Regions from separate parts of the Methylobacterium sp. AC690 genome, predicted to be linked through region 3. Evidence: predicted binding sites of a transcription regulator. Region 3 holds the regulator's gene; each other region holds the start of a gene.

Region 1 (4,807 bases), on a different contig from region 3:
ACGTGGGCCTTCGACTTCTCGAACTTCGCGGTGTCCGAGCAATCGCCCACGGCGTGGAAGTGGATGCCGTGCCAGCCGGGGGGCAGGCCGCCGGGCTGGATCGTCACGCGCATGACCAGGGAACTCGCGCCGTCACGGATCATGATCTTGCCGATGGGCTCGCCCTTCCCGTTCTGAATCGGGCTCTCGAAGGTCTGCGGGGCCGCGGGGGGCGCTGCCTCCGCGGGCGCCGCCGGGGCGGTCTGCGCGAGGGCCGCCTGGGCGGCGAAGGCCGTGCTGGCCGCGAGGGCAAGGACCGACGGAAGTCGTCTCATGAAATGGCTCTCCTCTCCACGCCGGGTACGCCGGTGGAGCGTCAACGAAGATGGTCGCGGGGCGCTCCACGGCAATGCCGGGCGGCCCGACCTTTCCCATGCCTGGACCGGTGAGGCCAGATGCCGGCCCCCCGGGCCGGCGCGAACAGCTGTGTCCTGCGGCACCCCGATGGTTGCGGTCCGTGGACGAACTCTTAAGGTTTCGCTAAGTTTCCGGTCACGGGGCCAATCTCGGCGCCTGATTCACCAAGTCTCCGCTGGTGGATGGACCGCAGATCTTGGCGCGGCATTAACATTGACTGCAGCGTAAGACTCGTTGGGAGGTTCCCATGACGTTCGCCGCCCCTCGCCGCCTCGGGTTCCTCGCTCTGGTGCTGGGTCTCCTGCCCGCCCTGGCCCACGCGCAGACGCCGCCGTCATCCGCATCCGGCCGGACCTGGACCGACCCACCACCCCGGGGGACCGCCGAGTCCACATCCCCGGTCACCACGCCCGCGGCGACCCCGGAGGCGCCCAAGCCGTCGGCGGCGCCTGCCGAAACCCGGCGCTCGACGCATGCGGCGGTCCGGACGCCGAAGAGCGCGCGCGAGACGCGTGCGCGTGGGAATACCGAAGCACGCGTGCGGGTCGCGCGCCCGGCGGCGTCCCCGTCGCGTCGTCCTGCCGTCCGGACGGTGGCGCGGGTCCAGGAGCACCGGGACCCCGTCGTCCGGCGCGTGACGACGCGGCCGCCGGTGATTCGCTACAGCTACGGCGTCGTCCCGGAACCGACCGGTCCGTTCGTGTACGAGGACGACCGGGCCCGCCGGATCCGCCAGGCCCAGGAGGCCGGCTACCTCGTGGTGCGGTCCCGCAGCGTCGAGTTCCCCGATGGCCGGCGCCTGCGCACCTATCGCCCCTACGAGGAGGAGAGCGAGGACTAGGACTCGCTCGGCGCCGCAAACGAAAACCCCGCCGGGGGGGCCGGCGGGGTTGGGGTCAGCGTGCGATCGAGGGTCTCCGGATCAGCGCAGGCGGCCGGGCCGGGCCGGCTCGAATACGATGCGACGGTGGAAGGCGCACCAGCTCTTGCCGTCGGGCGCCGGGGCGCCGCAGCAGACGGCGCGGTCGTTGGGCTCGCCGATGATGAATTTGCACACGAAGGCACCGGACTGCGCGAACGGCACCCGCAGCTCGGCGGAGGGCTCGGCGATGGCATCGGCCTCGCCGACCTGTGACATGCGGACAAGCTGGTTCATGGATCGGATGACTCGCGGACTGGCTTTCGCGGGCGGGGCCCAGCGGAGTGTGACGGATCGGGAGCGTGTCGCCTTCGGGAGGGCCTCTCCCCTGCATGGACACAGCGGGCGACCCGCGGACATGAATGGGAAGAATCGCGGACCTTGAGCAGGTCGGAAGCGCGGCCAAACCGGACGCGACAGCGTCATGATGCTGTTATATCTGGGGTTTGCCCCTCGGCAAACAAGTGCTGACGCATGCGTGTGTTGCAGCGCACAGGTTTCGGGCCGCTTGCTTAAGGGGCTCCAGGCTGCTTCGGCGGCCATTACGAATCACAGATGGGTTTCATCCCGGCCAATGCCAGGAGGCCCGTGGCTGTCATCGTCCTGAGACAGGACCGTCATACAGCCGGGATGTGCGGGGATCGTGCCGGGATCGACCCGCCGCGGCGATCGCCCTGTCGGGAGACCCCAATCATGGCCGAAATCATGGCTGATGCGATCGCCCCCGGACTTCGCCCGCCGCCGCAGGCGGAGCCGGGCCGCCGCCCCGGCCCGAACCTCGACGGCAGCATCCACGTCTCGGGACTCGTGGCCTTCGCCCTCGTCCTCCTGGGCGGCCTCGCCTATGCGGGCTACAGCCTGGTCCACGACATGAACGCGGTCGGCGAGACGCCGCTCGCGATCGGGGCCTTCGCCCTCCTGGCCCTGGCCCTCCTGATCGCCCTGGCCTTCGAGTTCGTGAACGGCTTCCACGACACCGCCAACGCGGTGGCGACGGTGATCTACACCCACGCGCTGCCGCCGGTGGTGGCGGTGATCTGGTCCGGCGCCTTCAACTTCCTCGGCGTCATGCTGTCCTCCGGCGCGGTGGCCTACGCCATCGTCACCCTGCTGCCGGTGGAACTGATCCTGCAGGTCGGCTCCTCCGCCGGCTATGCGATGATCTTCGCGCTGCTGATCGCCGCGATCCTGTGGAACCTCGGCACCTGGGCGCTGGGCCTGCCGAACTCCTCCTCCCACGCCCTGATCGGCTCGGTGATCGGCGTCGGCCTCGCCAACCAGCTGATGGCGCCCGAGGGCCAGGGCACCTCCGGCGTCGAGTGGGGACAGGCCGTGAAGGTGCTGGAGGGGCTGCTGTTCTCCCCCGTCCTCGGCTTCGTCCTGGCGGCCCTGCTGCTGCTGGTCATGAAGGCGGTGGTCCGGCGCCGGGACCTCTACGAGGCCCCCGCGGGTGAGGCCCCGCCCCCGCTCTGGATCCGCGGCCTCCTCATCCTCACCTGCACCCTGGTGTCGTTCTTCCACGGCGGCAACGACGGCCAGAAGGGCATGGGCCTGATCATGCTGATCCTGATCGGCGCCGCCCCCACCGCCTATGCCCTGAACCGCACCATGTCGGACGACATGACGCCGGTCTTCGTGCAGCAGTCGCGGGACGCCAGCGCGGTGTTCGCCGCCCGGGCCGCGGGCGCGGCCCGTCCCGATGCCGCGGCTGCCCGCGGGCAGGTCAGCGAGGCCCTGCGCACCAAGGCGCTGAACACCCCCGCCGTCTACGCGGCGCTGGCTGCCCTCTCGGACGACATCGCCGCCTCGGTGCAGCGCCACGGTACGATCCGCCAGGTGCCGGCCGCCGCGACCCCCAACCTGCGCAACGACATGTACCTCGCCGCCGACGCGGTGCGGCTGCTGCCGGCCGCCGGCGCCGGCTTCCCGGAGGCCGAGGCCAAGACCCTCAAGGCCTACGAGGGCCTGCTCAACGACGGCACCCGCTACATCCCCACCTGGGTGAAGGTCTGCGTCGCCCTCGCCCTCGGCCTCGGCACCATGGTGGGCTGGAAGCGGATCGTCGTCACGGTGGGCGAGCGGATCGGCAAGACCCACCTCACCTACGCCCAGGGCGCCTCGGCCGAGATGGTGGCCGCCGGCACCATCGGGCTGGCCGAGCTCTACGGCCTGCCCGTCTCCACCACCCACATCCTGTCGAGCGGCGTCGCCGGCACCATGGCGGCCAACGGCTCGGGCCTGCAGGTCGCCACCGTGCGCAACATGGCGCTCGCCTGGGTGCTGACCCTGCCGGCGGCCATCACCCTGGCGGGCGGATTGTTCTTCATCCTGCGGCACCTGTTCTGAGGACAGGTGCGTCCCGCCCTCCCGGTCGCGCGGCGGGCGGATGGATGGGAGGGGCGGATGCCCGTCGGGCGATGGAAGCGGGGGATGGAAGCGGGCGGAGCGCTCGTCCCCCCTCCGGCGCCGCCTCCCGCATGGCCGGAGCCGGCAGGGCCCCGCTTTCTTGAGGTCGCGCGGCGCTGCGTGTAGGTCGGGGACAGGCTCGATCCGGTTCGGACGGCCGCCAGGGACTCCATGCGCGTCTTCGTCACCGACACCGCCGGCCTGATCGGCGACCCTCTCGCACGGCCCCTCCTCGCGGCGGACCACCCGGTCACGGGCCTTGACGGCGTCAGCGACGATGGCGGCGTCGCCCGCATGCGCGCGCGCCGCGTCGGCCCGTCCGATGCCCTGGGGACGCCTGCGGGGCGTCACCGCCTGGTCGCCTGCGCCGGCTCGGCCCCCGGCGGCACCCCGCCCGGCCGTTCCCGCGCGTTCGACCCCCTCCTCGCGAGGCCGCCGACCCGCGACGCCGCCCCTTGCGGGGCCTGAATGCCCTCACCCGTCCCGCCTGCGTTCCCCCCGCCTGCGTTCCCCGCGCGTCCGCTCCGCCCGGCGCCGCGATGCCGCCACAAGCCACGAGCCCGATGACCCCCAGACCCCTTCCGCCGCGGCGCCGCCCCCGCTCCGGTCCGATCCGCCGTCGTCCGGGGCACCGGCCATGATGGCCCTGCGCTCCACCGCCCTGGCGGCGGCCGGGCTCCTCGCCTTCCTGCTGTTCTGGGAGGCGATGCCGCGCCTCGGCCTGATCAACCCGGCCTTCCTGCCGCCGCCGAGCACGATCCCGGCCGCCTTCCTCAACGAGGTGCGCCTCGGCGTCTGGGGCGAGGCGGTGCTGTCGAGCCTCAGCCACTACGTCACCGGCCTCTGCGTCGGTGCGGGGGCGGGCATCGCGCTCGGTCTCCTCAGCGGCATGTTCCGCGGGTTCGAAGCGGCGACCGCCTGGATCGTGCGCCTGCTGCGGCCGATTCCCGGTCTGGCCTGGGTGCCGTTCGCCATCATCTGGTTCGGCGTCCAGCCGGAGGCCGCCGTCTTCATCATCGCCATCGGCGTGTTCTGGATCGTGTTCTTCGCGACGCAGGGGGCGGTGCGCGGGGTCGACCGCGACCT
Region 2 (4,807 bases), on a different contig from region 3:
CCACCACCGCCTCCACGGTGCGGGTCCAGGTGCCGGGCTGGTCCGTGGATCCCGTCCCGAGGGCGCGCTGGACCATGACGCTGTCGCTCCAGCGCCCGAACTTGTAGCCCACCGCCGGCAGGAGCCCGACGCGAACGAAGCCGCAGGCCTCGTGGAGGCGGAGCGAGGCCTCGTTCTGCGCATCGATGTAGCCGATCATCTGCCGGTAGCCGCCCGCGGCGCAGGCCTCGATCAGGGCCGGCAGCAGGCGCCGGCCGATGCCGGCGTGCAGGTGCTCGTGGTGGACGTAGATCGAGTGCTTGAGGGTGTAGCGATAGGCCGGACGCTTGCGGAACGGCACCGCGTAGGCGTAGCCCGCCACGATCCCGTCGCGGTCGGCCACGAGGTGCGGCAGGCGCTTCTTGCGCATGGCCTTGCGCCGCTTCTTCAGATCGTCGGGATGGAGCGGATCCGCCTCGAAATCCCCGACATCGCCGACGCCGCGCCGGATGTGGTGGGCGTAGATGTCCACCATGTCCGGCACGTCGCTATCCGACGAGGGCCGGATGACGAGGTCGGGATCGCTCTCGGACGAGCCCGCCATCAGCGCCCCTCGCGCATGACGCGGGGCTCTCGCATGACATAGGTGTGGAACCGGATCGTCCCGTCCGGATCCACGTCGCGGAACACGCCCTGGATCTCGGCCTCGAAGCCCGGGAACAGGTTCGCGGAGCGCTCGAACATCTTGAAGTAGTCCAGCATGGGTTTGGCCCGCTCGTCCAATCGCTCGCCGGGAAGCACCGTGCCGATGCCCGGCGGGTAGACCAGAAGCAAGGTCGTCGCCACGCGCCCCTCGGCTTCCGCGATCGGCACGTAATCGACGTTGTTGCGGGTGAGCTGCTGCACCGCCTCCTTGGGCGTCATCACCATCTCGGGCAGGTGCCCCGGCTCGAACTGCTTGCGCTGGAGCGTGCTGGTGCCGTGCTCGCGGTGGAAGGCGTGGAAGTCGGCGCAGAGATCGCGCAGGCGTACGCCCTTGTAGCGATTGGGCCGGCGCCGCACGAATTCGGGCATCGCCTCCTCGAGGGGCACGTTGTCGTCGTGCAGGCGCTTGAAGGCCACGAGGCCGGAGATCAGCGTGCCGGCCTTGGAGGATTCGACGCCCGGGGTCAGCAGGAAGAGGAGCGAGTTCAGGTCGTTCTTCTCCGGGACGATGCGGTTTTCACGAAGATACTGAGCCACGATGGGGGCCGGCACGCCGTGCTCGGCATACGCGCCCGTGTGCCGGTTGAAGCCCGGGGTGAGCACGGTGAGCTTGTTGGGGTCGGTCATGGCGTAGTCCGGCGCCACGTGGGTGAAGCCGTGCCAGTCCGCCCCCGGGGTCAGCTCCCAGTACTTCGCGTTGCCGGCAAGCTCGTCGGTGGAGAGGCTCTCCCACGGCACCTTGCCGTCCGGCCCCTTGACCGTGTCCGGCACGAAGGGATCGAAAAACCAGCGCCGCAGGGGATCGCCCTCCTTCTCCTCGAACTCGCGGCGGATGGCCCGGACCTTCTTGCGCCACTCGATGCCGAGGCGGATCGTATCGTCCCAGAGGACGACGCCGGAGCGCCCCTTCATCATCTGCGCGCCCACGTCGAGGGAGGCGAACAGGGGGTAGAACGGCGAGGTCGAGGCGTGGACCAGGAAGGTCTCGTTGAAGCGCCGGTGCTCGATGCGCCGGGTCTGGCCGCGGATGTGGCTGTCCTTGGTGTGGATCTGCGAGGCCTGCGAGAAGCTCGCCAGCTGCTTGTGCGTCGACTGCGTGGCGATGATGCCCGGCGAGGTCTCGTCGAGGCCTTTCAGCCCCATGGCGAAGCGGCCGGCGAAGAGCGGGTGGAACTTCATGAAGCCCGCCCAGGCCTCGTCGAAGAGGATGTAGTCGCAGAGATGCCCGATCTTATCGAGGATCATCTGCGCGTTGTAGATCGTGCCGTCGTAGGTGCACTGCTCGACCACCGCGACGCGGAACGGCCGCTCGCGCCGCCAGGCCTCCTTGTCGGTGATCAGCGGGTTGGTGCGGATCTTCTCGCGGATCGCCTTCTCGTCCAGCGCCTCGTGGTACATCGGGCCGATCAGCCCATAGGCGTTGCGGTCGGTCTCGAGGAAGACGGGAATCGCGCCGCCGAGGAACAGCGCGCCGTGATGCGCGGCCTTGTGGTTGTTGCGGTCGAAGAGCACGAGGTCGCCCTCGGCGACCAGGGCCGAGAGCACGATCTTGTTGGAGGCCGAGGTGCCGTTGAGGACGAAGTAGGTCTTCTCCGCCCCGAAGATGACGGCCGCTTCCTTCTGGGCCTTCAGGGCCGGCCCCTCGTGGACAAGGAGATCGCCGAGGTCGAGCACCGAGTTGTCGAGATCGTCGCGGAACACCGCCTCGCCGAGATGCTCGACGAAGATCCGCCCGATCGGCGAACGGTTGTAGAAGATGCCGCCGTTGTGGCCCGGGCAGGTCCAGAGCTGGTTGCCCTGCTCGGCATAGTCGACCAGCGCGCCGAAGAACGGCGTCTTCAGGGTCTCGGCATATTGCTTCACCCGGCTCACCAGGCCGCGGGCGATGTAGTCCGGGGTCTCCTCGGCGAGGAAGATGTACCCGTCGATGAAGTCCAGCACCTCGACGGGGATGTCTTCCAGGCGCTTGCGCCGGACCATGATGACGATGGGCATCTCCAGCCCGCGCTTGCGCATCAGGTTGATCAGCGCCGCGGCCTTGCCGTCGAGGCCGCGCTTGCCCCAGTCCACCACCATGCAGCCGATGGCCGAATCGGTCTGGACCGCGATGGCCGCATCCTCGACGCGGCGAGCCCGCACCACCTCGAAGCCGAGCTTCTCCACGGAGCCGATGATCTGCTGGACGCGCACGCCCTCGAGATCGTCCGGGTCGAAGTTCGGCGCGCACATCAGGACGGTGAAGCGGCGAAAGAAGTCCATGCGGAAAAGGCTCCCAGAGGGGTTTGGCGCACCGTTCGCGACAGGACGTGACGCTTCGATGACGATCTTGCGGCGGTCGCGGTGTTTTCAGGCTCCCCGCGCTGCGACAGAGAGCCGGCTTACGATCAGCCGCGCCGTTTGACGAGCCCGAGTCGGCGGATCACGCCGTAGACCGCCAGGGCGGCGACCGCGCAGATGAGCAGGGCGAGGAGCGAGCCGTCCTCGAACTCCCCCAGGAACAGCCCCTTGGTGTTCATGCCGAAGACGCCGGTCACCAGGGTCGGCGGCAGGAACAGCGCGGTGAGGATCGACAGGGTGAAGAGCTGGCGGTTGGTCTCGGCCGCCGTGCGCCCGGCGATCTCATCCTGCAGCAGGCGGCTGCGCTCGGACAGGACCAGCATGTCGCGGTGGAGCGAGTCGAGGCGCTGGACCACCCGGGCAGCCATGCGCTTCACCGCATCGGGCAGGGCGTCGTCCGCCTCCTCGGTCTCGGCTTCGAGGCGGTGGAAGACCGCGCTCAGGCCCGCCAGCTGGCGGTGCTGGCGCACGGTCTGCCGGCGGATCGGCGCCAGGGGCCGGGGATCGTCGGGCTGATCCTCGTCGAGCATGCGGTCCTCGATGGCGTCGAGGGCATCGGAGAAGCGCCGCGCGGAGGCGTCGAGGGAGGCGGCGACGCCCGCGACGAAGATCTCGAGGAGACCCGCCGGCGTCGTCACCCGGCGCCCGGCCAGCACCGCGTCGCGGGCGGCCTCGGCGGCGGCGGTGGCGTGCCGGCGCCCGCTCACGAGGCGCTGCGCACCGAGGACGCAGTGGAGGCGTCCGGCCGGCTCATCCGCGATCCGGCCGTCGAACTCGCGTGCCCGGTCGGCGATCACGAGGCCGAGATCGGTGCCCTCGATCACCACGCGCTGGTGACCGTCACGGGCGAAGGTGGCGACGGCGAGCGCCGGCGGTCCGAAGCGCCCGGCGGCGATCAGTCCGTCGAGGCGCGCATCGACGAGGTCGAGATGCAGCCACAGGAACCCCTCCGCGACGGGCTCCGGCAACTCGCCGCCCTCCCAGAGGCGCCCACGCCCCGCGGCGTCGAACACCATCGCGAAGAGCAGACACGGCAGGGCGGCGGTATCGGAGAGGAGACGCGGCATGCGGGCGGCCCTGTTGCCGGCAAACCGCCGACGGTCGCGGCGCTGGATCGCAAGTGTGGGCGACAGTGTCGTGACGGTCGTGGGCAACCGGGTCGGGACCGCGGCTCGGACCATGGCCCCATCCTGGTCTCCCCGTCGACGGGCGCGCGGAGAGGCACCGCGCGGAGAGGCACGCCGTCGCCCGCGATGCTTCCCCCCCGGCGCCGGTCGACAACGTGATATCGCCCGCGACAAACGCCGCGGCATCGGGCTTGCTCGGCGCAGGGCAGAACAGCGGGGCGGCATGGTCGAGAAGCTTCTTCACGCGGGCGCGAGCCTCGCCCTGCTGCTGGCCGTCGCCGTGCTGTTCTCCACCAACCGCCGGGCGATTTCGCCCCGGGTGGTGCTCTCGGCCCTGGCGCTGCAGCTGGCGCTGGGAGCCCTGGTGCTGTTCATTCCGGCGGGCCGGACGGGCCTCGCGGCGGCGGCGTCCTTCGTCCAGACCGTGCTGGACTACGGCGACCGGGGCACCGCCTTCCTGTTCGGCGGCCTCGTGGAGCCGCGGATGTTCGAACTGTTCGGCGGCAGCGGCTTCATCCTGGCCCTGCGCATCCTGCCGCAGATCCTCTACGTCTCGGCGCTGATCGCGGTGCTCTACCATTTCGGCGTGATGCAGGCCGCCGCGCGCGGCATCGGCGCGGTGCTGCAGCGGGTGATCGGCACCTCGCGGATCGAGACCT
Region 3 (4,807 bases):
CCCCGCTCCTTCGACTGATAGGATCTTGAACCGATGAACGCCGCCCCCGGGATCACGTCCGCGCAGCTCACCGGACGCCACAAGGCCGACGAGTCCTCACCGGTCCGCATCGCCGTCAAGGACCTGAACTTCTATTACGGCAGCTTCCACGGCCTGAAGTCGGTCAACCTCAACTTCCACGACCGCCAGGTCACGGCGCTGATCGGCCCGTCGGGCTGCGGCAAGTCCACCCTGCTGCGCACTTTCAACCGGATCTACAGCCTCTATCCGGACCAGCGCGCGGAAGGGGAGATCCTCCTCGACGGCCAGAACGTGCTGGATTCCAAGGTCGACCTCAACGAGCTGCGCTCGCGCATCGGCATGGTGTTCCAGAAGCCGACCCCGTTCCCAATGTCGATCTACGACAACGTCGCCTTCGGCCTGCGCCTCTACGAGAAGCTGCCCAAGGCCGACCTCGACGTGCGCGTCGAGGAATCCCTGCGCAAGGCCGCCCTCTGGGACGAGGTGAAGGACAAGCTCAAGCAGTCCGGCATGGGCCTCTCGGGCGGCCAGCAGCAGCGCCTCTGCATCGCCCGCACGGTGGCCCAGCGCCCCGAGGTGATCCTGTTCGACGAGCCGACCTCGGCCCTCGACCCGATCTCCACCGGCCGCATCGAGGAGCTGATCGAGCAGCTGCGCTCGGAATTCACCATCGTCATCGTCACGCACAACATGCAGCAGGCGGCGCGCATCTCGCAGTTCACCGCCTTCATGTATCTCGGCGAGCTGGTGGAATTCGGCCCGACGACGCGCATCTTCATGAACCCGGAGAAGCGCCAGACGCAGGACTACATCACCGGCCGCTTCGGCTGATCCTCCGCCGGCCGGGATCGGCCCGCGCCCCACATCACCGCCAGGGCGGGCACCGGACAGGCGGGCCCGATCGAGGAGCGAGACCCATGCCCGACCACATCGTCAAATCCTACGATACGGACCTTGAGGACCTGCGCCGCTCGATCTCCGAGATGGGCGGCATCGCCGAGAAGATGATGACCGAGGCCGGCGAGGCCCTGGTGCGCCGCGACGCGCCCCTGGCCCAGGCGGTGATCGCCGCCGACACCCGCCTCGACACCCTGCAGCGCGAGATCGAGGAGCGGGCGATCCTGCTCATCGCCCGGCGCCAGCCCCTGGCCATCGACCTGCGCGAGACCGTGACGGCGATCCGGGTGTCGAACGATCTCGAGCGCATCGGCGACCTCGCCAAGAACGTCGCCAAGCGCGTCGTGGCGATCGCCGACCAGATCCAGCCGCAGAAGATCGTCATCGGCGTCCAGCACATGAGCGACCTGGTGCAGGAGCAGCTCAAGGACGTCCTCGACGCCTATGCCAGCCGCGACATCAAGGCGGCCCTCGGCGTCTGGGAGCGCGACGACGCCATCGACGCCCTCTACAATTCCCTGTTCCGCGAGCTCCTGACCTACATGATGGAGGATCCGCGCAACATCTCGTTCTGCACGCACCTCCTGTTCGTGGCCAAGAACATCGAGCGCATCGGCGACCACACCACCAACATCGCCGAGACGATCCACTACCTCGTCACCGGCGAGAACCTGCTGGCCGAGCGCGAGCGCCCGAAGAACGACGCCTCCAACTACGCCACCGTGGACATGCCCGGCGCGGCCTGACCCCGTGCCGGTCTGATCGAAAGCGCACGATGAGTACGCGTATCCTGATCGTCGAGGACGAGGAGGCCCTGACCCTTCTCCTCCGCTACAACCTCGAGGCCGAGGGGTTCATCGTCGACTCGGCCGCCCGCGGCGACGAGGCGGACCTGCGCCTGCAGGAGCAGGTGCCCGACCTCGTCCTGCTCGACTGGATGCTGCCCGCCCTGTCGGGGATCGAGCTCTGCCGCCGTATCCGCGCCCGGCGCGAAACCGAGCGGCTGCCGGTCATCATGCTGACGGCGCGGGGCGAGGAGGGCGACCGCATCCGCGGCCTGGGAACCGGCGCCGACGACTACATCGTCAAGCCGTTCTCGGTGCCCGAGCTCCTCGCCCGGGTCCGCGCCCTGCTGCGCCGGGCCAAGCCCGCCCACGTCGCCAACCTGCTGGTGGCCGGCGACATCGAGCTCGACCGGGTCAGCCACCGCATCCGCCGGGAGGGCCGCGAGATCCATCTCGGGCCGACCGAGTTCAAGCTCCTCGAGTTCCTGATGCAGAGCCCCGGCCGGGTGTTCTCCCGCGAGCAGCTCCTCGACGGCGTCTGGGGCCACGACGTCTACATCGACGAGCGCACCGTCGACGTCCATGTCGGGCGCCTGCGCAAAGCCCTGAACCGCCCGCGCCAGAGCGACCCGATCCGCACCGTGCGCGGCTCGGGCTATTCCTTCGACGAGATGTTCGAGACCGAAGCCGAGTAGCCGGGCCGAGTCGCTGGGCTGAGCCAAGTCGCCGAGCCGAGTGGCCGGCCCCGCCGCTCAGGCGAACATCATCGTGTCGGTGGGCAGGTGGACGGTGAAGGCCTTGCCCTCGTCGACCCAGCCCGGACCCGCGACGCCGTGATTGATGCCGTTGGCCTCCTCGGCGCTGCCGGCGAAGTGATGCTGGCCGGTCTGGGTGTTGTAGAAGCGCTCCAGGGTCAGGCCGCCGGGGGCGCTGGCATCGGCGTAGGCCTCGAAGGCCACGCCCTCGTACTTGTAGCTCGGCGCGGTCTTCAGGACCTGGTCCCGCTCGGACACGCTTGTCGTGAAGAAGTGGGCGTTGGAGACCGTGTCGAAGAACCGGAACACGTCCACCGTGTCGGCGCCCTTGGCCGGGGCCGCCCAGGCAGTGCCCTCGTAGTTGAACCACGGCAGCGTCTGCTGGATCTGCGCCTTCTCGGCGGTGCTCGTCGTGTAGAAGTGATCCCCCGTATGGGTGTCGTAGAACCGGTACACCGCCGTGACCGCCGGGGCGGTGGAGGCGGCGACCGGGCTCGACGGTGCGGCCACGGCCACCACCGGAGCGCTCGGCGCGCCGTACAGGGCCTGGATTCCGGCGAGGTCGCCGGCCGCCAGGGTCTTGATGCTGGTGTTGAGGATGGCGTTCATCACCTCGGGCTTGGTGTTGTAGTGATCGAGGCCGAGCGCGTGGCCGATCTCGTGCAGCGCCACCAGGGAGAGATCGACGTTCTGGGTGCTGACCACCCGCCCGCCGGAGGCGGCGTGCCAGCCCTCGCCGCTGTCGAAGGTGATCTCCACCGACTGCATGCGCTGGCCGCTATAGGTATAATGGGCATAGCCCAGGGTGTTGCCGAGCCCGTCGATTCCCCCGAGGGTGACGTCGATCTGGGCGCTGGCCGTCGTGGCCACCTGCTGGAACGCGATGTTGGCGGCCGCCGCCCAGGTGGCGAAGGCGGCCTGGAGAAGGCTCACGAAGCTGGTGGGAATCGTGCCGTCGACGGCCCAGGTGACGGTACCGCCGCTCGTGCCCGCCGCGCCCGTGCCCCAGCGCGGACCTTCCAGCGCATAATCCCCCATCGCTTGGCCCTCCCGTCTCTTCGGGCCAGGGTCGGCGGCAGAGGTTGCGAAATCCTTACCGCACCCGCCGCCGCGCACCGGGCGGCGCGTCCTCAGACGATGCTGCGCACCACGCCGCCATCGACCCGGAGGGCCGCGCCGCTGGTGGCGCTGGCGGCCGGGCTGCAGAGGTAGGCGACCATGCTGGCCACCTCCTCGACGGTGGCGAGACGACCGATCAGCGAGGTCGGGCGGTGCTCGGCCACGAAAGCCCTTCCGGCGGCGTCGAGGTCGACCTCGCCCCCGGCTCCGCCGTCCTGCCCCTGGGCCATGCTCTTCATGAACTCGGCGACGCCCTCCGACAGGGTCGGCCCCGGCAGCACGCTGTTCACGGTGACGCCGCTGCCCGACACCGTCTCGGCGAGTCCCCGCGCGACCGCGAGCTGGGCGGTCTTGGTCATTCCGTAATGCACCATCTCCACCGGGATGTTCACGCCGGATTCGCTGGAGATGAAGACCACCCGGCCCCAGCCGCGCTGGACCATGCCGGGGGTGTAGGCCCGGGCGAGGCGCACGCCGCTCATCACGTTGGTGTCGAAGAACCGGTGCCAGTCCTCGTCCGAGATCTCGAAGAAGGGCTTCGGCTCGAAGATGCCGGTGTTGTTCACCAGGATGTCGATGTCCGGCAGGCCGGAGACCACCCGGGCCGCCCCGTCCGGGTTGGCGACGTCGCCGGGTGCCCCGATGAAGCCGGCATGGCCGGTCTCGCGCTTGAGGCGCTCGACGGCGTCGCGCACCCGCTCCTGCGTCCGCCCGTTGATCGCCACGTTGGCCCCGAGCTCGCCCAGCGCTTTGGCGATGGCGTAGCCGATGCCGCTGGTGGAGCCGCTGACGAGGGCGCGCTTGCCGGACAGGTCGAGGTTCATGGGATCGTCCTTGGGAGAGGCTCTGCCCGGGTCAACGCGCAGGACGGGTCCTGGTGCGATCGCGGCGGACGCGTCAGGCGCCGGGCTGGCGCCGCAGCACGCTGGTCACCGCCCCGAGGCTCGCCAGCGCGACGGCGCACCACAGGGTCGCGGTCACCGGTCCCGCCGGCGGGCCGCCCTGGTGCAGGCCGAAGATCACCGCCACCAGGGCCGCGCCGAAGGATTGCCCGGTGAGCCGGGCGGTGGATTGCATCCCGCTCGCCCCGCCGCTCCGGTCCCGCGGGGCGCTGGTGATGATGACCTTGTTGTTGGGCGACTGGAACAACCCGAAGCCGAGGCCGCACAGGGTCAGGCGCCAGGCGATGTCGGGATGCGACGCGCCCGCGGGGAGCAGGGCGGTCGCCGT
Region 4 (4,807 bases), on a different contig from region 3:
ATCCGGCGCGCCTTCCTCACGCTGCCGGAAGAGCAGCGCGCCGCCCTCCACCTCGTCACCCTGGAAGGCATGGCCTATGCGGATGCGGCGGCCGTCCTCGGCATTCCCATCGGCACGCTGATGTCGCGCCTCGGTCGGGGCCGCGCCGCCCTGCGCGCCTTCGAGGAAGGCGAGCGCCAGGGGAGCGGTGTGGCCGAACGGCGCCAGCGCCTCGCGGCAGAGCGGCCACGCTTGCGCCTGGTCGCCCAGGGCGACGATGACGCCTCGCTCCGAACAGGCCGCGCCGTCGGCGACACCTGAGACGTTTTTGAAGACCAGGACGGAGCGCCATCCCCAGGCCGATCCGTCCTCAGCGCGGCCGGGACTCCTTGTCCGGGGACGCGCCCCCTGTATCCGACCGGAGCCGACGCCATGGACCAGACCGCGATGATCGATCCGATCACAGAGAATGACCTCACCGCCTTCGTGGATGGCCAGCTCGACGGGATGCGCCGCCTCGACGTGGAGGCCCACTTGGCGCGCAACCCCGAGACCGCCGCGCAGATCATGGCCGAACTGCATGACCGTGACGCGCTCCGGCAGGCCTTCGCGATCCATCCCGGCTCCGGACCCGAGCGTAACCGGGCGGCTGCACGGCGCCTGGACCGGACCTTGGCCTGGCGCCGGTTCGGCGACCGCCTGCGCCGTGCCGCGGTGATCGCGCTCCTTGTCGGCACCGGCTGGCTGGCCCATTCCGACGGGCCTTTCCTCGGCGTGCCCGACACGTTCGCTTCCCCCGTCGATCCGGCCCTGGTGGCCGATGCCCGCCATGCCCGCGAGGCGGCCCAGGTTCGCGCCCGCATCGCGGCGCAACGGGGCGATCAGGCTCAGGCCTATGACCGCGCCGGCATCGCCGTCGCCACCGGCATCGCGCTGCCTGACCTTCCGGCGGACTGGACGGTGCGCGACGTGCAGATCGTGCCGGCCCGCAACGGCACGGGCATCGAGGTGATGATCGACGCCGGCACGCTCGGCGAGCTCTCCCTGTTCGCCACCCGCAGCCTCGACGGCCACGTCGCCCCGAGCGAAGTGACGCGTCCCGGCGACGGCGAGACGGCCTACTGGACCGCCGGCCACTCGGCCTACGCCCTCAGCGGAGGCCGCGACCATGCCGGCCTCGAATCTGCGGCGCGCAGTCTCGCCGGCCGGTCCGCGACGAAGCTCTGAGCGATCGTCGCGCTGGTCCGGCGCCGGCATCGTCCGGCGCCTCGACCTCCTGGTCGATGCAGGACGGCCAAGCCTGATCGTTCCCTCGTCCAGCATTTTCCGAGGGTCTGAAGGAAACATCCAAGGCGATTTCGTCAGCGTTCAGACGAACCGTGCCATAGGCCTGTTGTATAGAAGCCCTATACTCCAATGGCACCTGCTCTGTGCTGACCTCTGACGTCGAGACGCCGATGGCCCGCCTGTTCCAGACACTGATGTTCCTCGTTGCCCTACCGGCAGGGATCGCTCCGATCTCGGTTCTGGCGGAGGAGACTGTGCAGAAACCGACCTCGTCCCCCGCCGTCGGTGCCACGCCCCTGACACCCGGCAAGGCAGCCCGGGTCCCCTACCTGTCCGACGCGCAGGCGCCCGACACCGTGGCGATCCTCGGGGCCCCGCCACGGGGTCAGTCGGCAGCCGAGGCGGCGGACAAGGCCGCGTTCGTCGCCACCCGGTCCCTCAAGGGAACGCCGCGCTGGACCCTGGCTACTACCGATGTCGCCGATGGTGCCTCGGCGATCCTCGACGATTTCGCCTGCGTCATCGGCCAGCGCATCGAGCAATCTCGGGCGCCTGCCCTGATGACCCTTCTGGAACGCGCGCGTCTCGACATTGCTCAGGCCACGCGCGGTCCGAAGATGCATTACCGCCGCTTGCGTCCCTTCGTCGGCAACGATGCGGAGATCTGCGTCGTGCGGACCTCTGAGCTGGGCAATGCCTTCAGCTTCCCCTCGAGCCATGCGACCCAGGCCTGGACCTACGCAGCGATCATGGCGGCGCTGATGCCGGAGAAGACGACGCAGTTCTTCGTCCGTGCCCGCTCGTACGGCGAGAGCCGTGTCGTCTGCGGTTTGCATTGGGCCAGCGATATCGAGGCCGGGCGCACGGCTGCCAGCGCCGTCTTTGCCGCCTTGCAGGGCGATGCCGGCTTCCGAGCCGACCTCGACAAAGCGCGCATCGAGCTCGGCAAGCTTAGGACGGCCGGTGGTCAGGCTCCCGACCAAGCCGTCTGCGCCCGTGAGGAGGCCGCAGCCCGCGAGCCGATCCTGTAGGCAGTCCCTTCGCCACTACGTTCAGTCCTTCCACCGGACGGGTCAGCCTCACGGCGTCCTGCGCTGGCCCCGACATCGAGGGAGGAGACTGGTCTCCTGGGAGAAGCGTGTGATCCACCTTTGAGGAACGGCCTTTCCGGCGACCCGCCAAACGCCTGCGGCAACGAAGAAGTCGCGGTCCGGCCGATCGCCCGGTCGGACCGCGCCGAGAGTTTTCCCGTGAAACGTTAACGATGTTTCCTCAGGATTTCGTCACCGTTCCGGTCTGGGTACGCCTGCGGCGCCGGGCCAGCATGTTCAGCCCCTCGACGCCCGCCGAGAAAGCCATGGCGGTGTAGATGTAGCCCTTCGGCACGTGAGCACCGAAGCCCTCGGCGATCAGCGTCATGCCGATCATGATGAGGAAGCCCAGCGCCAGCATCACCACCGTTGGGTTGACGGCGATGAACCGCGACAGTGGATCGGCGGCCAGCAGCATCACGGTCACGGCGGTGACGACGGCGATCACCATGATGGGCACGTGCTCCGTCATGCCGACCGCCGTGATGATGCTGTCGATGGAGAAGACGAGGTCGAGGACGAGGATCTGGCCGATAGCCGCGGCGAAGCCGAGCCGCACGGCGCTGCTCCCGGGCGTTTCCGGCTCCGGATCGACGGTGTGGTGGATCTCCTTCGTAGCCTTCCACAGCAGGAAGAGGCCACCGGCGATGAGAATGAGATCGCGCCAGGAGAAGCCCTTGCCGAACACCTCGAAGACCGGCTGCGTCAGGGCGACGATGTACGCGATGGTGGCGAGGAGGCCGAGGCGCAGGATCAGCGCGAGGCCGATGCCGATGCGTCGCGCCTTCTGCTGGTGCTCGGGCGGAAGCTTGTTGGTCAGGATCGAGATGAAGATGAGGTTGTCGATGCCGAGCACGACCTCCATCACCACCAGGGTGGCGAGGGCCGCCCAGGCGGTCGGGTCGCTGGCGAGTTGAAGCAGGCTGTCCACGGTGGCCTCGTCGAGTCAGTCAGGGCCGCTCCCCCGAACGGCGTCGCGTCGTGAGCGGGGATGAAGAGGGACGGGGCCGGTCCCGGCCCCGGATTCGGCTCGGTCAGGCCGTCAGGCCGGGGCTGCTCGCCACAACACCCGGCCGGTCGGCCGGCGCCGGGCTGAAGATCCGCACCGCCTTCGGCACGACCTTGAAATGGGCCGGCGTGTAGGTCGACAATTCGCCGTCGGTGTTCACGGGGCGCGGCTTCTTGGTCTTCACCACGATCTCGGTGGTGCTGAAGGCTCGCACGTCGGCCGCCTTGCCCTGGGTGCCTCTGCGCAGGGACGGCAGGAGCATCAGCAGCCGCCACCAATGGGCGACCTCTAGGCTGTAGAAGTCGAGCTTGCCGTCATCGACGGTGGCCGTCTCCTCCACGGTCATGCCACCGCCGTAGTGACGCCCATTGCCCACCGAGACCTGGATGGTGCGTACCGTTTCGGTCTGACCATCATGCTCGATGTAGACGGTGAAGGGCCGCATTCGCCGCAGCACGCGAACCGCCGCGATGCCGTAGCCGAGGGTGCCCCAAGTCTTCTTCGATTCTGCCGTGAGGTCGCCGGCCAGATCCGCCGAGAAGCCGATGCTGGCGACGTTGAAGTAGTAGTGTCCGTTGACACAGCCGAGATCGGCCGGACGCGCCTCCGCGCTGGTGATGAGGCGAGCGGCCTCCACCGGGTCGACCGGGAGGCCGAGGGAGCGGGCGAGGTCGTTCGCCGTGCCGAGGGGCAGGATGCCCAGGGGCAATCCTGTCTCGACCAAAGCAGGGGCGGCTGCGTTGAGGGTGCCGTCGCCGCCGCCGAGGATGACGAGATCGCAACCCTGCGCGTGGCGCTTGATGACGGCAGTGCAGTCGGCGTCACCTGGCGGCTCGAAGGGTTCGATCCCCCCGGCACGCAGGACGTCACGAACCTCGTCGAGGGAGAAGCTGCCGTTGCGGGCCTTCGGATTGACGAGGAGGAGCGCCTTGCGGGAACGCGCGCTCATCGGAAGCCTCCGATTCGGCGCGCATCAGGCTGGCGATGAGAGAACGGGAGACAACGAGGGACCATGAGGTTCGACACCCTCCGGTGCGTTCGCGCCGCGTCAGCGCAAAAGCATGGAAGGGTCCGACATCACGGTCAACGCCTCGACCGCCAGAGGGGCCCGGACCCGATCCACAAGGTGGGTTCAGGCTTGGCAATGACAAGAGCCGTCCGGCACAAGAGTCCGTGCTGCGGCGCATGCGTCCGTGCTGTGGTGCGTCCCCGCAATCCTCACACTCGTCCACACTTCGGAATCCGCGCCGAACCGTTGCGCGCGTATTCAGGGAAACTTAGCGGGCACGCCCGACGTTTCACCCCGGTCGATCGGTCCCGCACGTGCTTTTCCGAAACCCCGGCCGCGACCCCGGTGATGATGCCATGCACCACGGTCCAAGCTCCAACGGAACCGGTCTTGTCCGACTTGGCTTCGCGTCGTCCGTCGCGTTGATGAGCG

What was found. The regulator PhoB, encoded in region 3, activates phosphate uptake and scavenging genes when phosphate is short. The targets are predictions, from matches to a motif close to TGTCATNNANCTGTCAT.
Region 1: the regulator PhoB is predicted to act here: its motif matches at 1,736-1,752, upstream of AC0IY1_RS25085 (inorganic phosphate transporter).
Region 2: the regulator PhoB is predicted to act here: its motif matches at 2,991-3,007, upstream of AC0IY1_RS18225 (Orn/Lys/Arg family decarboxylase).
Region 4: the regulator PhoB is predicted to act here: its motif matches at 1,360-1,376, upstream of AC0IY1_RS19700 (acid phosphatase).

What each region holds. Positions count from the first base shown of each region.
Region 1 is NZ_CEEDOX010000041.1:3,026-7,832, reverse strand. It holds gene AC0IY1_RS25100 (superoxide dismutase family protein) at 1-314, opposite strand, end outside; gene AC0IY1_RS25095 (hypothetical protein) at 644-1,237, shown strand; gene AC0IY1_RS25090 (GcrA family cell cycle regulator) at 1,319-1,552, opposite strand; gene AC0IY1_RS25085 (inorganic phosphate transporter) at 2,021-3,661, shown strand; gene AC0IY1_RS25080 (hypothetical protein) at 3,893-4,189, shown strand; gene AC0IY1_RS25075 (ABC transporter permease) at 4,359-4,807, shown strand, end outside.
Region 2 is NZ_CEEDOX010000015.1:113,816-118,622, forward strand. It holds gene AC0IY1_RS18220 (GNAT family N-acetyltransferase) at 1-583, opposite strand, end outside; gene AC0IY1_RS18225 (Orn/Lys/Arg family decarboxylase) at 583-2,943, opposite strand; gene AC0IY1_RS18230 (CorA family divalent cation transporter) at 3,069-4,202, opposite strand; gene AC0IY1_RS18235 (NupC/NupG family nucleoside CNT transporter) at 4,372-4,807, shown strand, end outside.
Region 3 is NZ_CEEDOX010000008.1:33,970-38,776, forward strand. It holds gene pstB (phosphate ABC transporter ATP-binding protein PstB) at 34-852, shown strand; gene phoU (phosphate signaling complex protein PhoU) at 939-1,664, shown strand; gene phoB (phosphate regulon transcriptional regulator PhoB) at 1,694-2,398, shown strand; gene AC0IY1_RS10940 (matrixin family metalloprotease) at 2,456-3,496, opposite strand; gene AC0IY1_RS10945 (SDR family NAD(P)-dependent oxidoreductase) at 3,589-4,401, opposite strand; gene AC0IY1_RS10950 (MFS transporter) at 4,475-4,807, opposite strand, start outside.
Region 4 is NZ_CEEDOX010000017.1:109,479-114,285, reverse strand. It holds gene AC0IY1_RS19710 (sigma-70 family RNA polymerase sigma factor) at 1-300, shown strand, start outside; gene AC0IY1_RS19705 (anti-sigma factor family protein) at 412-1,206, shown strand; gene AC0IY1_RS19700 (acid phosphatase) at 1,437-2,297, shown strand; gene AC0IY1_RS19695 (TerC family protein) at 2,539-3,288, opposite strand; gene AC0IY1_RS19690 (lipid kinase) at 3,392-4,315, opposite strand; gene AC0IY1_RS19685 (hypothetical protein) at 4,801-4,807, shown strand, end outside.